DNA from 4 places in the Staphylococcus sp. CoH_129_LAB_1 genome. Region 1 is predicted to be linked to each of the others. Evidence: riboswitches for the same ligand, from Rfam matches in the RefSeq annotation. Region 1 holds a riboswitch; each other region holds the start of a gene.
What was found. Region 1 has a riboswitch for thiamine pyrophosphate ahead of AC2FB1_RS03360 (ECF transporter S component). Riboswitches for the same ligand answer to the same signal wherever they lie in the genome.
Positions count from the first base shown of each region.

Region 2: it holds a riboswitch for thiamine pyrophosphate, as region 1 does, so the genes downstream of both, tenA (thiaminase II) here and AC2FB1_RS03360 (ECF transporter S component) in region 1, are expected to answer to the same signal.
Region 3: it holds a riboswitch for thiamine pyrophosphate, as region 1 does, so the genes downstream of both, thiC (phosphomethylpyrimidine synthase ThiC) here and AC2FB1_RS03360 (ECF transporter S component) in region 1, are expected to answer to the same signal.
Region 4: it holds a riboswitch for thiamine pyrophosphate, as region 1 does, so the genes downstream of both, AC2FB1_RS01825 (thiamine phosphate synthase) here and AC2FB1_RS03360 (ECF transporter S component) in region 1, are expected to answer to the same signal.

Region 1 covers NZ_JBXWKZ010000006.1:51,743-54,959, forward strand. The annotation lists gene auxA (lipoteichoic acid stability factor AuxA) at 1-561, opposite strand, end outside; gene graF (glycopeptide resistance-associated protein GraF) at 712-831, shown strand; TPP riboswitch at 1,037-1,138, shown strand; gene AC2FB1_RS03360 (ECF transporter S component) at 1,231-1,806, shown strand; gene AC2FB1_RS03365 (ABC transporter ATP-binding protein) at 1,819-3,217, shown strand, end outside; gene AC2FB1_RS03370 (energy-coupling factor transporter transmembrane component T family protein) at 3,215-3,217, shown strand, end outside.
Region 2 covers NZ_JBXWKZ010000012.1:34,938-38,154, forward strand. The annotation lists gene AC2FB1_RS05260 (transglycosylase family protein) at 1-566, shown strand, start outside; TPP riboswitch at 1,206-1,308, shown strand; gene tenA (thiaminase II) at 1,384-2,073, shown strand; gene thiD (bifunctional hydroxymethylpyrimidine kinase/phosphomethylpyrimidine kinase) at 2,066-2,887, shown strand; gene thiM (hydroxyethylthiazole kinase) at 2,880-3,217, shown strand, end outside.
Region 3 covers NZ_JBXWKZ010000010.1:47,677-50,893, forward strand. The annotation lists gene AC2FB1_RS04725 (dihydrolipoamide acetyltransferase family protein) at 1-96, shown strand, start outside; gene AC2FB1_RS04730 (PadR family transcriptional regulator) at 251-589, shown strand; gene AC2FB1_RS04735 (hypothetical protein) at 579-1,352, shown strand; gene AC2FB1_RS04740 (zinc ribbon domain-containing protein) at 1,359-1,574, shown strand; TPP riboswitch at 1,762-1,865, shown strand; gene thiC (phosphomethylpyrimidine synthase ThiC) at 2,064-3,217, shown strand, end outside.
Region 4 covers NZ_JBXWKZ010000003.1:45,783-48,999, forward strand. The annotation lists gene thiO (glycine oxidase ThiO) at 1-778, opposite strand, end outside; gene AC2FB1_RS01825 (thiamine phosphate synthase) at 771-1,361, opposite strand; TPP riboswitch at 1,430-1,539, opposite strand; gene AC2FB1_RS01830 (pyruvate MFS transporter) at 1,887-3,167, shown strand.

The DNA.
Region 1 (3,217 bases):
AATCTCATTTGCGTCGATTTTACCATATAATGATATTTGAGTAATCAAGTAACTTATTCCATATGAAATAATAATCCATAAGTAATGGACTTTTCTATTTTCTTGATATAATTCATCTTTATAAACGATATATCCTGTATGAATCACAAATGGAATAACAAATATAATTGCCCAAAAGCCATATACTTGAGTCATCAATGTAATTGTAATAAGGAAGTATAAAATGCCAATGACTAAAAAGAAAATTGAGATGTCGTAATCATATTTGGTTGTTCTAAATAATGTAAATCCAATCCATATAACTAGAATACCAAACAGAATAATTATGACTGCGCTTACAACTGGAAAGTTGCCTATGAATCTACTCATCACTCTAATTATTTCACTAAAAAATGCATTAAGAAAGTCCCATATATTATGTATTTTTAAATCAACTTTTCCTTTATCCTTTAATTTATGAATTAAAGACAAATTGATTAAGATAATGAGACCTGTGAAGAGTGAAACGATACCGATTAAGTAACTATAGATAATCTCGGCGTGTTTCTTAAGAAAAGACATACAGTTCACCTCAAAATTAATTATATATGAACTTTCTATTCTTGTCTTTAATAAAAAATAAAATACTTCTCTAGACTGAGATAAGTTTATCTATTTATTGATTGGGTATATTACTATTGTAAAGTAATTTTTGAAAAGGAGTGTTGTCCTATGACACATGAAGATGCAAAAAAAGCAAAAGAATATGAAGAAAAATTAAAAGAACAAAAAGAAGAAAAAACTGACGATATTGAACAAACTAAACAAGACGTTCAAAATACATTAGACTAATTTAATAATTTTCAAATACTTATACTTTTTTAAGAATAGCGTATAAAAAATTATTTTATACGCTATTCTTTATTTTTATGTCAATTTTATACGAGTCATTCAATGTATAGAGCCATTAATTAATAATTATTTTTTTAAATTACTATTACTTAAAAGTACCTTGACATTCACTTTTAAAAGTCATACATTTAAATTAAAGAAAATATAAACGCACTAGGGGTGTACAGTACTGAGATGAGGCTTATCCTCAAACCCTTTGAACCTGATCTAGTTAAATACTAGCGTAGGAAAGTGTTAACTTAAATAAATTATGTTCTTAATAATCAATAGCATTTTTATTTAAATTTACGCACAACTTTTCTACGGAAGGTTGTGCGTTTTTTTAGGAGGAACTGTTTTATGTCTAAAGGTTTAAAGCTTTCAGAAATTTTAGTAACTGTACTGATTGCTGTCATTTTTGCAATTATCTATAACCTATGGTGGTTACCGTATAATTTAGCACAGGTGGCAGGTATTCATTTAGAACAACTTACGTACGGTATTTGGTTTATGGCAGCTATTGTCGCTTACTTAATCATTCCTAAACCAGGTATTGCCTTAATCGCTGAATTTGCCGCTGGCGCCGGAGAAACAATTGTTATGGGTAAATTTGATATTCCAACTATAGTATATGCAATTTTACAAGGTCTTGCATGTGAAGTTGTATTTGCTATTTTTAAATATAAATCACGCTCAATGATGGTAGCAATGTTAGCAGGCTTAGTAACAGCATTAGTATCTTTCCCTGTAGACTATTTTTACGGTTATTTAAATGAAGTTGCAGGATGGAACTTACTTCTATTTATTGTTTTTCGCGCTATTAGTGGTATTGTACTTTCAGGTATACTCTCTTATCTAATTGTAAGAGCATTAGATAAAACTGGCGTTACTAAATTATTCCGTCCTGCCTCTCAAAAAGACTATGACAACCTATAAGGGGAAATGATTGTGTTAAAAGTCAAAAATTTACGCCTTAAATATCCTAATGGCGATCGAAAAATTTTCGATAATTTAAATATAGAAATTAAAGATAAAGAAAAAGTGCTTTTACTAGGTCCTTCTGGATCTGGTAAAAGCACATTGCTTAATGTCCTTAGTGGTATTGTTCCTAACCTCATAGAATTACCTATGAAATATGATGAACTAGATATTGACCCTCATTCTGGGGTCATTTTTCAAGATCCAGATACACAATTTTGTATGCCAAAAGTTTATGAAGAATTAGCTTTTGTCTTAGAAAATCGACAAGTACCAAGAGCAGACATGAATGAACAAATTAAAAAAGCACTTGCGTCAGTAGACTTAGATGTGGATGATTCAACCTTCGTAAATAATTTAAGTGGCGGTATGAAACAAAAACTTGCTATCGTCGAAACTATTTTACAAAAAGCTGATACACTCTTTTTAGATGAGCCTACAGCTATGTTAGATGTCCAAGCAACTGCTGACTTATGGCAACGATTAATTCAATTATGGACTGATCAAACAGTACTAATTGTTGAACATAAAGTAGAACATATTTGGCACCATGTAGATCGAGTCATATTAATGAACTATGATGGGGAAATTATAGCTGATAATACACCTGATTACATACTCAATCATTGTGAATCTTTACTAACCGAATTCGGTGTATGGCATCCACATGCATGGGATTACGCTCCTATCCGAAAAGACTTAACTCCGCAATTATCTAAAACACTTTTTAAATTTCAAAAAGGTCAAATTGTTCGCGGTAAGAATTTGTTATTTAAGATTCCTGAACTAAATATCCATCCTGGAGAATGGATTACAATTACTGGAAAAAATGGAGCTGGTAAAACTACCTTACTCGAATCAATGATGCAATTAGTGAAATATAAAGGTGAAATGTTTTATAATGGGAAATTATTAAAAAAAATCAAAGATGCTGCACGACATATGTATCTTGTATACCAAAACCCTGAACTTCAATTTATTACAAATTCAGTTTATGAAGAGATAAATATCCATTATAATCATCTTGATAAAACAAAGTCGAAAGAAGAAACTGAACATCTTTTAAAACTTTTACATTTAGAAAAAGTTAAACATCAACACCCCTTTGAAATTTCTACAGGCCAAAAACGTCGATTAAGTGTAGCAACTGCCCTAAGTTCAAAAGCCGACATTATATTGTTAGATGAACCCACATTTGGACTTGATAGTCATAATACATTTCAACTTATTAAACTATTTGAACAACGTGTTGAACGAGGTCAAACAATCGTAATGGTGACGCATGACCCTGAAATTATTAATCGTTATCCAACACGTCGACTAGAAGTAGAAAATGGAAAAGTTTCAGATTGGGAAGGTGAACCACATG
Region 2 (3,217 bases), on a different contig from region 1:
TTAATTTAAATGGTAAGACTTATCATTTTTGGTCAGATGGAACATATTTTAAATGGGAATATTATCCATCAAACGGTTTAACTGAAAATAGTACTAATCAAAACGTAGCTTCTACTCAAACAACACAAAATGTATCTTACCAAAATAATAATTATAATAACATAAATCAATCAGCTTCAACTTCAAATGTAAGTCAACACTATACAAATGAAGCTCAAACACAACAAGCACCAAAAACAACACAAACTAAACAAGCAACTCAAACACAACAAGCACCTGCTAATGCAACTACAAATCAACCTAAACAATCAACAAGCGGTTCATCAGTAAATGTAAATAGTCATTTACAACAAATCGCTCAACGTGAATCAGGTGGAGATATTCATGCAATCAACCCTTCTTCTGGTGCAGCAGGTAAATATCAATTCTTACAATCAACTTGGGATTCAGTAGCACCAGCACAATATAAAGGTGTATCACCAGCACAAGCACCTGAAAGTGTTCAAGATGCTGCGGCAGTAAAACTTTATAATACTGCAGGTCCATCTCAATGGGTTACAGCGTAAAACTTAATAAATAAATTAATAGTGCCTGGGACATTATGAGTTGTCTCAGGCCTTTTTAATATATTGACAATCGATGACTGATTAAAAAGAGTTTTGTACCATGCGTTGTTTATTATAGTTATAAAAGTTTGGGACATAAAGTTTCTGGATAAGTGAAAAAAGATAAATTCTATTGAAATAATATAGAACTTGTCTTTTTTATAAATTTTTGATTATTTTCAACTCGTTGGGTTGCTCGTCTTCTTATATCGAGTGCCATTAGTAGAGCGAGTTGAGTCATGTTATATTCTTTATATATAAGGAACCTTGTTAATTTAGTTTATTGATATTTATTAAATTATACGAAAGGGCCTTATTTTTTTTTAAGTATTTCAATGTAAAATTATATATAAACACAAAGTATTTTGGTGAGACTCTTGTGGGAACAGGACAAGCTAAAGACTACAGGATGAAGCTGTCATCTAAGAAAGCGAGCCAACAATACGTAGTATTGTAAATAAAGAAGTCAGTAAATGAATTTATAATAAACGCAATTACTGGCTATTTTGATAGGAATTATGTCCCGGTCTCTCATTAATTTTATTTCACATCTTTTTTTATTTGAATTATAACAATGGTTTTGTTATGGTTAAATTAATTGAAAACTACTAGGGGAGCCTTATAATATGGCTGAGATGAAGGATTCAGACCCTTATAACCTGATTTGGTTAATACCAACGTAGGAAAGTAGTAATACATATTCACTCATTCTATTTTTTGAATATTGACTACATTTCTACGTTGAAATGTAGTTTTTTTATTTAAGGAGGAATAGTTAATGAGTTTTTCAGATGAATTAAAACAAGCGTCAAAACCAATTATTGAGGAAATTTATAATGATGGTTTTATTCAAGATTTATTAAAAGGAAAATTATCAAAACAAGCAGTGCGCCAGTACTTACGTGCTGATGCTTCTTATTTAAAAGAATTTACTAATTTATATGCCTTACTTATTCCTAAAGCACCTAGTATGAAAGATGTAAAATTCTTAGTAGAGCAAATTGAATTTATGTTAGATGGCGAAGTAGAAGCCCACGAAATTTTAGCTGACTATATTAATGAATCATATGAAGAAATTGTAAAAGAAAAAGTATGGCCACCTAGTGGAGATCATTACATTAAACATATGTATTATCATGCGTATACACATGAAAATGCTGCATATACTATTGCTGCAATGGCACCATGTCCTTATGTATATGAAGTCATTGCCAAATGGGGTCTAGAAGATTCAAACCTTAATAGAGATGCACTTACTGCTAAGTGGTTTGATTTTTATAGTACAGAAATGGCTCCTTTAATTGAAGTGTTTGATCGTTTATTAAATGAACTAACGGAACATTGTACTGAAAATGAAAAAAGAGAAATTAAAGAAGCGTTTTTACAAAGTACTATCCACGAACGTCATTTCTTTAATATGGCCTATATTGATGAGAAATGGGATTTTGGAGGAAAAAATCATGAATAAACCTAAGATTGCATTAACAATTGCCGGTACTGATCCTTCCGGTGGTGCTGGAGTTATGGCAGATTTAAAATCATTCCATGCTTGTGGAGTATATGGAATGGCTACTATTACAAGTATTGTGGCTCAAAATACTAAAGGAGTTCAACATATTCATAATCTAGAAACTAGTTGGGTTAAAGAACAATTAGATAGTGTATTTGATGATGAATTACCTCATGCAATTAAGACTGGAATGATTGCTACACATGAAACGATGGAACTGATTCAAACGTATTTAAAAAAGCATAGCGATATTCCCTATGTTATCGATCCAGTTATGCTAGCTAAAAGTGGCGATTCCTTAATGGATGATGAAACAAAAAAACATCTTCAGGAAACGCTCTTACCATTAGCTGATGTCGTTACTCCTAACATTCCTGAAGCTGAAGAAATTACTGGTTTGAAAATTGATACTGAAAAAAATATTCGTAAAGCAGGTCACATATTTATAAATGAAATAGGAAGCAAAGGTGTCGTCATTAAAGGTGGTCATTCTGCTGATTTAAAAAATGCTAAAGACTTTTTATTTACTAAAGATGATGTCTATACATTTGAAGAGAAGCGATTTAATACGCCACATACTCATGGTACAGGTTGCACATTCTCAGCTGTTATCACAGCCGAACTCGCTAAAGGCAAAACAATTTATGAAGCTGTAAAAAAAGCTAAAAAATTTATTTCATTAAGTATTGAACATACACCTGAAATCGGTCAAGGACGTGGTCCGGTAAACCATTTCGCTTATATGAAGAAAGTTGGTTTAGACGATGAATAGTTTAGAAAAGATAAGACAAGAGAATCCACTAGTAGTCTGTTATACCAATGATGTAGTTAAAAATTTCACTGCGAATGGACTCTTGAGTATTGGTGCAAGTCCAGCAATGAGTGAAGCTCCAGAAGAAGCAGAAGAGTTCTATAAAGTAGCAGGGGCACTACTTATAAATATTGGGACATTAACTAAAGTAAATGAAAAAGATATTTTAAGAATCGGAAAAATTGCTAATAGACAAGGTACACCCATTGTATTTGATCCAGTTGCAGTAGGTGCATCAACATATCGTAAACAATTTTGTGAAACTTTTCTTTCTGAAATAAATGTTTCTGT
Region 3 (3,217 bases), on a different contig from region 1:
ACCTTCGATCATCAAATTTTAGACGGTGCAGGCGCAGCTGACTTCTTAAAAGTACTTGCAAAATATATTGAAAATCCATATCTATTGATGTTATAGATAATAAATAACTTTTTATCATAAAGACCTCCAGGAGTCTGAAATACTTCTGGGGGCTTTATTTATACTCAACTATCTTACATTATAAGTTAGTTGACGTAGCTATAATGTTATACTATCTTATATTATAAGATAGTTAGTAAAAGGTGATCACATGACAATATCTAATCAAATAATGAAAGGGCTTTTAGATGGAGCAATTTTAGGTCTTATTGCAAAAGGAGAAACGTATGGATATGAAATTCTTGAGAAATTAAAGGAACATCAATTTCCTGAAATTAGTGATGGCAGTATTTATCCAGTGCTCTTAAGACTAGATAAAAAAGGTTATGTACATACAACCATGCGTAAATCCGACAACGGCGGACCTAAGCGTAAATACTACACTATTTCAGAAAGTGGACTCAAAGAACTACAACAGTTTAAGAAAAAGTGGCAAGCTCTTAATGAAGGTATGGATCATATATTCAGGAGTGATAATAATGATAAGTAAAGAAAAAGAAGACTACTTATTTAAGTTAAAGGCTGAACTTTTATTTAGAGGCAAAGATGAACATGAGGTTAATGATATTATAGAAGAATTAAGAGATCATTTAGCACTTGCTGAAAAGAATCACGATGATGTTAGTGATATTCTAAATACTCCAGTAAAAGATTATGCTGATCAATTCTCAGAATATATAATTTTAACTAGGGGATTGTTTAAATACTTAGCTTTATTTTCAGCATTTATGCTAGCTATTTTTATTATCCCAAATTTTTTTACAGAACAACTTAATATAACAATTGGTTTTATTATTAATATCTTATTTATCTTTTGTATAACTACGATTTTACCTTTTTTCTTAATTAGAAAGGGTCTCGTAAAGTATGGAGAGCAACGACGAGTATATATTTATGCTTTTATATGGGGGGCAGTTATTTTTGGACTCATCTTATTAAGTACGTATCTTACAAAACACTATCCCATTTATCATATCATTACACTAACTGAATCAAAAAGTGTGATAATAGGACTGATTCTGTTGTTAATTGTAATGACTTTATCTGTTATTTTGAAACAGCGTTTGTTCGCTTTAGTGATATTTATTGTTTGTTTACCAGATATAATTGGATGGGTAGTTAAAATATACAGTCGCTCAGAATCTCAATCTAGTATTGTTTCACTAATTGTAGCCATTGCTTTATTGTTAATATTGAATATTGCATTTTTCATCTTTACATTTAAAAAACGTAAAAATAAAGTGAAGGAGTGATTTATTATGTCAGAAAATCAAAATCAAGGTTGTATAAAATGTGGTCATACAGAAGTGGAAGAAGGTACATTGTCTGCAACAGGATCTGGTATATCTAAATTATTAGATGTACAACATAATAATTTTAAGACGATAACTTGTAAAAATTGTGGATATACCGAATTTTATAAACAAGATAGAAACAGAAGTAGAGACTTTATTGATTTGTTCTTTGGAGGATAAGTCAATTCGAGAAACAGCAGTAATCCCAGTGGATACTGCTGTTTTAATATATAAGTAAGACTTCGGGTTGTGTGAAGTTAGACTTTCGGATGTCTAAAAGTTGTAAAAACTATTTAATATATTGACTTGATATTTATGGGATTTTAAGTCATTGTATAAGTATAGGTTAAATAACCTATAATTTAATAATCTCTGCTAGGGGTGCTTTATATTGCTGAAAGGAACATCATGTTCCAACCCTTTGAACCTGATCTAGTTAATACTAGCGTAGGGAAGCCAGTGAGTGACTTTACAATGACATATGGATGTTTTCATAGTTTGATGAAAAGGTCAATTTAACTATTAATCATTTTCTTCATTATGATACTTACATATATTTTCGTATACATTCACTTATTCTTATGCATTCAGTATTAAGCTGAATGCTTTTTTTATGAATCATATCATCAGTGATATTTAGACCCTTCTAGTATTTAGGAGGCAATGTCAATGGAACAAGAAAAAATCAATTTTAAAAGAACTTTTCCAGCAAGTAAACGTATTTTTAAAAAAGGCGAGGGTAATGATAGTGATATCTTTGTACCATTCAGAGAAATCGAACTCTCTGACACACAACTAGAACAACGCAGTTTTCAAAATGATCCTGTCGTTGTTTATGACACAGCAGGTCCTTATCATGATGAAAGTTACGAGGTAGATATTAATCGTGGACTACCAAAAGTACGTGATGAATGGATTGAGGCGCGTGATGATGTGGAACATTATGAAGGTCGCCGTATTCAATCGATTGATAATGGTTTTTCAAAAGAAGGTCATAAAAACTATGTAGCTCATCCATTTGAATATCAACCAAGACGTGGTAGTAAAGAGACACCTGTGACACAAATGTACTACGCTAAACAAGGGGTTATTACAAAGGAAATGAAATTTGTGGCGATTAGAGAACAAGTTGAGCCAGAATTTGTTCGAGATGAAATTGCAAGGGGTCGCGCCATTATCCCAAATAACATTAACCATCCAGAATCAGAACCTATGATTATTGGGAAAAACTTCTCTGTCAAAATTAATGCGAATATTGGCAACTCAATTGTGTCTTCTTCTATTGAAGCAGAAATTGAAAAATTAGTATGGGCTACACACTGGGGTGCAGATACGATTATGGATTTATCTACAGGTAAAAACATCCATACTACGCGCGAATATTTATTACGTAATTCGCCTGTTCCAGTGGGAACTGTACCGATTTATCAAGCATTAGAAAAGGTAAATGGGGTAGCTGAAGATTTAACATGGGAAGCATATCGAGATACATTAATCGAACAAGCAGAACAAGGGGTTGACTACTTTACGATTCATGCTGGTTTACGTCTTCACTATATTCCATTAACTGTAGATCGTTTAACTGGTATTGTATCTCGTGGTGGTTCAATCATTGCACAATGGTGTCTTGCACATCATGAAGAAAGTTTCTTATACACACATTTTGATGAAATTTGTGAGATTTTAAGTCAATATGATGTTGCTATTTCACTTGGTGACGGTTTACGTCCTGGATCAATTTATGATGCCAATGATGAAAGTCAATTTGCAGAGTTAAAAACATTAGGTGAATTAACAGATATTGCTTGGAAACATAATGTACA
Region 4 (3,217 bases), on a different contig from region 1:
TTAAGAAACGATTTGGATACTTTGGTACGATGTAACAGCCATTGGTCATAAATACGGTTTCTTTTAAATCCAAATGGTCATTTTCAATAAGTAAGACTTCACCTTTTACACCGACGACATCTCTAGGTAGTGAGTATTGAGTTAATAATTTAGATGTCCATGCGCCTGCTGCCACAATGACTTTCTTAGCTTGTAATGTGCCTTGTGACGTTTCAACATCGTAGTACCCATTTTGGCGCTGAACAGATTGTACCTCTGTATTGACATATCGCTTAATTTGACGTTGCTTTAAAGATGTAAATAAAGCTTTAGTATAGTGATTTGCATTAATTTGACCATCATTTGGAATGTAAATAGCCATTTCGCTTGATATCACTGTACCATGCGTTAAACGGGCAAGCTCATTATCAGAAAGGATAATTACGCTAGAATCTAGTGAACTTAAAAATTGATATTGCTTCTCTAAACTTTCAACATCTTCAGGACGATTAGCCACTTTAATTAAGCCAGAATTTTGAAACTGAATATCGATGCCGGTTTCGTCTTCTAAATCTTGGCATAATTGAGGAAAGAGACTTCTTGATTCAAGCGCTAATCTAAATAAATCAGTATCTTCAGTAAATTCATTTTGAGCACCTAACATACCACCTGCTTTATATGACGCGTGTTTACCTGGTACGTCACGATCGATAAGTGCAATGTCAAGGTGAGATTGACTTAATTGGCGTGCAATAGACATGCCAATGACACCAGAACCTATGATTAAAACATCATGCATCTTTCAACCACTCCTTTCTCAACAGTTCAATTTGTTGTAAAGATGCGTTCATAAAGAAAGAAATTGCACAAATTCCTTTAAACCCTTGAGGTAATTGAGGAATCGTTTTTTCAGTGATACCTCCAATGGCATAAATTGGAATAGGAATCTCTAACACACGTTGAATCTCTGCTTTTGATCGAGGCAATTGATTAGGTTTTGAAGACGTCTTAAAAATGTGTCCGAAAAAGACATAATCAAGATCGTGTTCATAAGCTGCTTTAACAGAGTCAAATGAATGTGTAGACATACTGACCTCAATATTTGGATGAATAGATTTATAGTTAAATGCATCGTCATCCATTTCTCGAAAATGAATTCTAGAGAGGTGAAGTTGTTCTAACAAGTGAATATCACTATGAATAATGATTTTTGATTTAGGAAATCCTTGTTCTATAAGTGATTTTAAAAATGAAGATAAGTCACTTGGTGTCATGGGAGTGCGAAACAATAACCCATCTATTCCATCTGAGATATCAAGAAAATGTTGTAAATCATCATTGGTTAACTCTTTATATTTCGTAATCGCTATAAAAATGAACATCACTCCTTATTAAACAAAAAAACGCTATGTCCCTGTCGTAGGGAAATAGCGTTTTGCTTAACTTTACGATATCCTAGTCGCCACTTTCCTACGCCAGTACAAACTGGATCAGGTTCCAGGAATTATAAAGTTCGTTCTTTACTCTCAGCCTTAAACAAAGGCACTTCCAGTGGATTGTTTATTCGGTTGTTTTTAAAATAAACATTAGCATTTTTGCTTCATTTTTATTCTACAACCTTTTCTAATAGAGTTCAATTACAAAAAAGATTAGATTTATAGCAATATACTTTTCATAACACATACCGCTTTTTATATAGCTATTTATAAATTAAATGAAAAATATTAAAAAAAGTAATTGTAAACGTTTACAAAAACTGTTAATATTATAAAAAATATATCAGAAAGCCTATGAGAAGGGGCTCGAAAGGCGGTTAAAAATAAAAGGGAACGACATGATTGGGAGTTTTCATTTTCAACTTGTAAGTAGAATCAACACAACTTTAAAGGGAAGCAGGAAAAATAATTATGGTACAAAGACAAAAGAAAAGTAATGTTCGTTGGTATTTCGCTCTCGCATTTTTTATTATTGGGGTAATTGCATATATGGATAGATCTAATATCTCATTTATCGCACCTCAAATGATGGAAGATCTTCACATGACAAAGCAACAATTTGGTTTATTAGCTTCATTCTTCTCACTAGGTTATGCATTGATGCAAGTACCTTCAGGTATGTTAGCAGAGAAATTTGGTCCACGTAAGATGATTTCAATTGCATTATTATGGTGGAGTGCATTTACAATTTTAACGGGAATGATTAAACATCATGGTCTATTATATTTAGTACGTTTCTTATTTGGTGTCGGAGAAGCGCCAATGTATCCATCTAATGCAGTATTCAATTCAACTTGGTTTGCTAAGGACGAAAAAGGGAGAGCATCGAGTGCGTTGTTAGCAGGATCATATTTCGGTCCAGTATTAGCACCAGTAATTACCATCGCAATTGTTAATGCATTTAACTGGCAAGCAGTATTCTATATTTTCGGTGCAGTTGGTATTGTGATTGCAGCACTTTGGGCAATTATTGCAAAAGATTTACCTGAGCAACATCGCATGGTCAATGATGCAGAAAAACAGTATATCATGCAACATCGTGATTTAGTAGAAACAACTAAATCCGTAGCACCTTGGAATCAATTTTTCAAACGCGTGAGTTTCTACGCAATTGCAGGACAATATTTCGTTGTTCAGTTCGTTATCGCTTTATTCTTAATTTGGTTACCTACTTATTTAACTGAACAATATCATGTACAATTTAAAGATATGACAATTAGCGCTTTACCATGGTTTATTATGTTTATTTTAATTTTATCTGCGGGTGCGATTTCAGATAAAATTTTACGTAGTGGCCAAAGTCGTTTTGTAGCGAGAGGATTAATTGCAATTGTTGGCTTTATCGTATTTGCTATCTCAATTTTCTTTGCAGTTCATACAGAAAGCTTATATGTAACCATTTTCTGGTTATCACTTGGCTTAGGTGGTATGGGTATTTCAATGGGAATGAGTTGGGCAGCAGCAAATGATATTGGACGTAACTTTGCTGGTACAGTATCTGGTTGGATGAACTTATGGGGAAATATTGGTGCGTTAATCAGTCCGTTTTTAGCAGGTGCATTAGTATCATCACTTGGCTGGACAATGACATTCCAATTATTAATTATTCCAGCGGTGATTGCAGCCGTATTATGGTTCTTCGTTACACCAGACAAACCATTAATTAAAGACGAAAGTAAACATATTAAATAATATTTACACATTATCCACAAAAGTGAAAGCCTGGGACATCATCAGTTGTC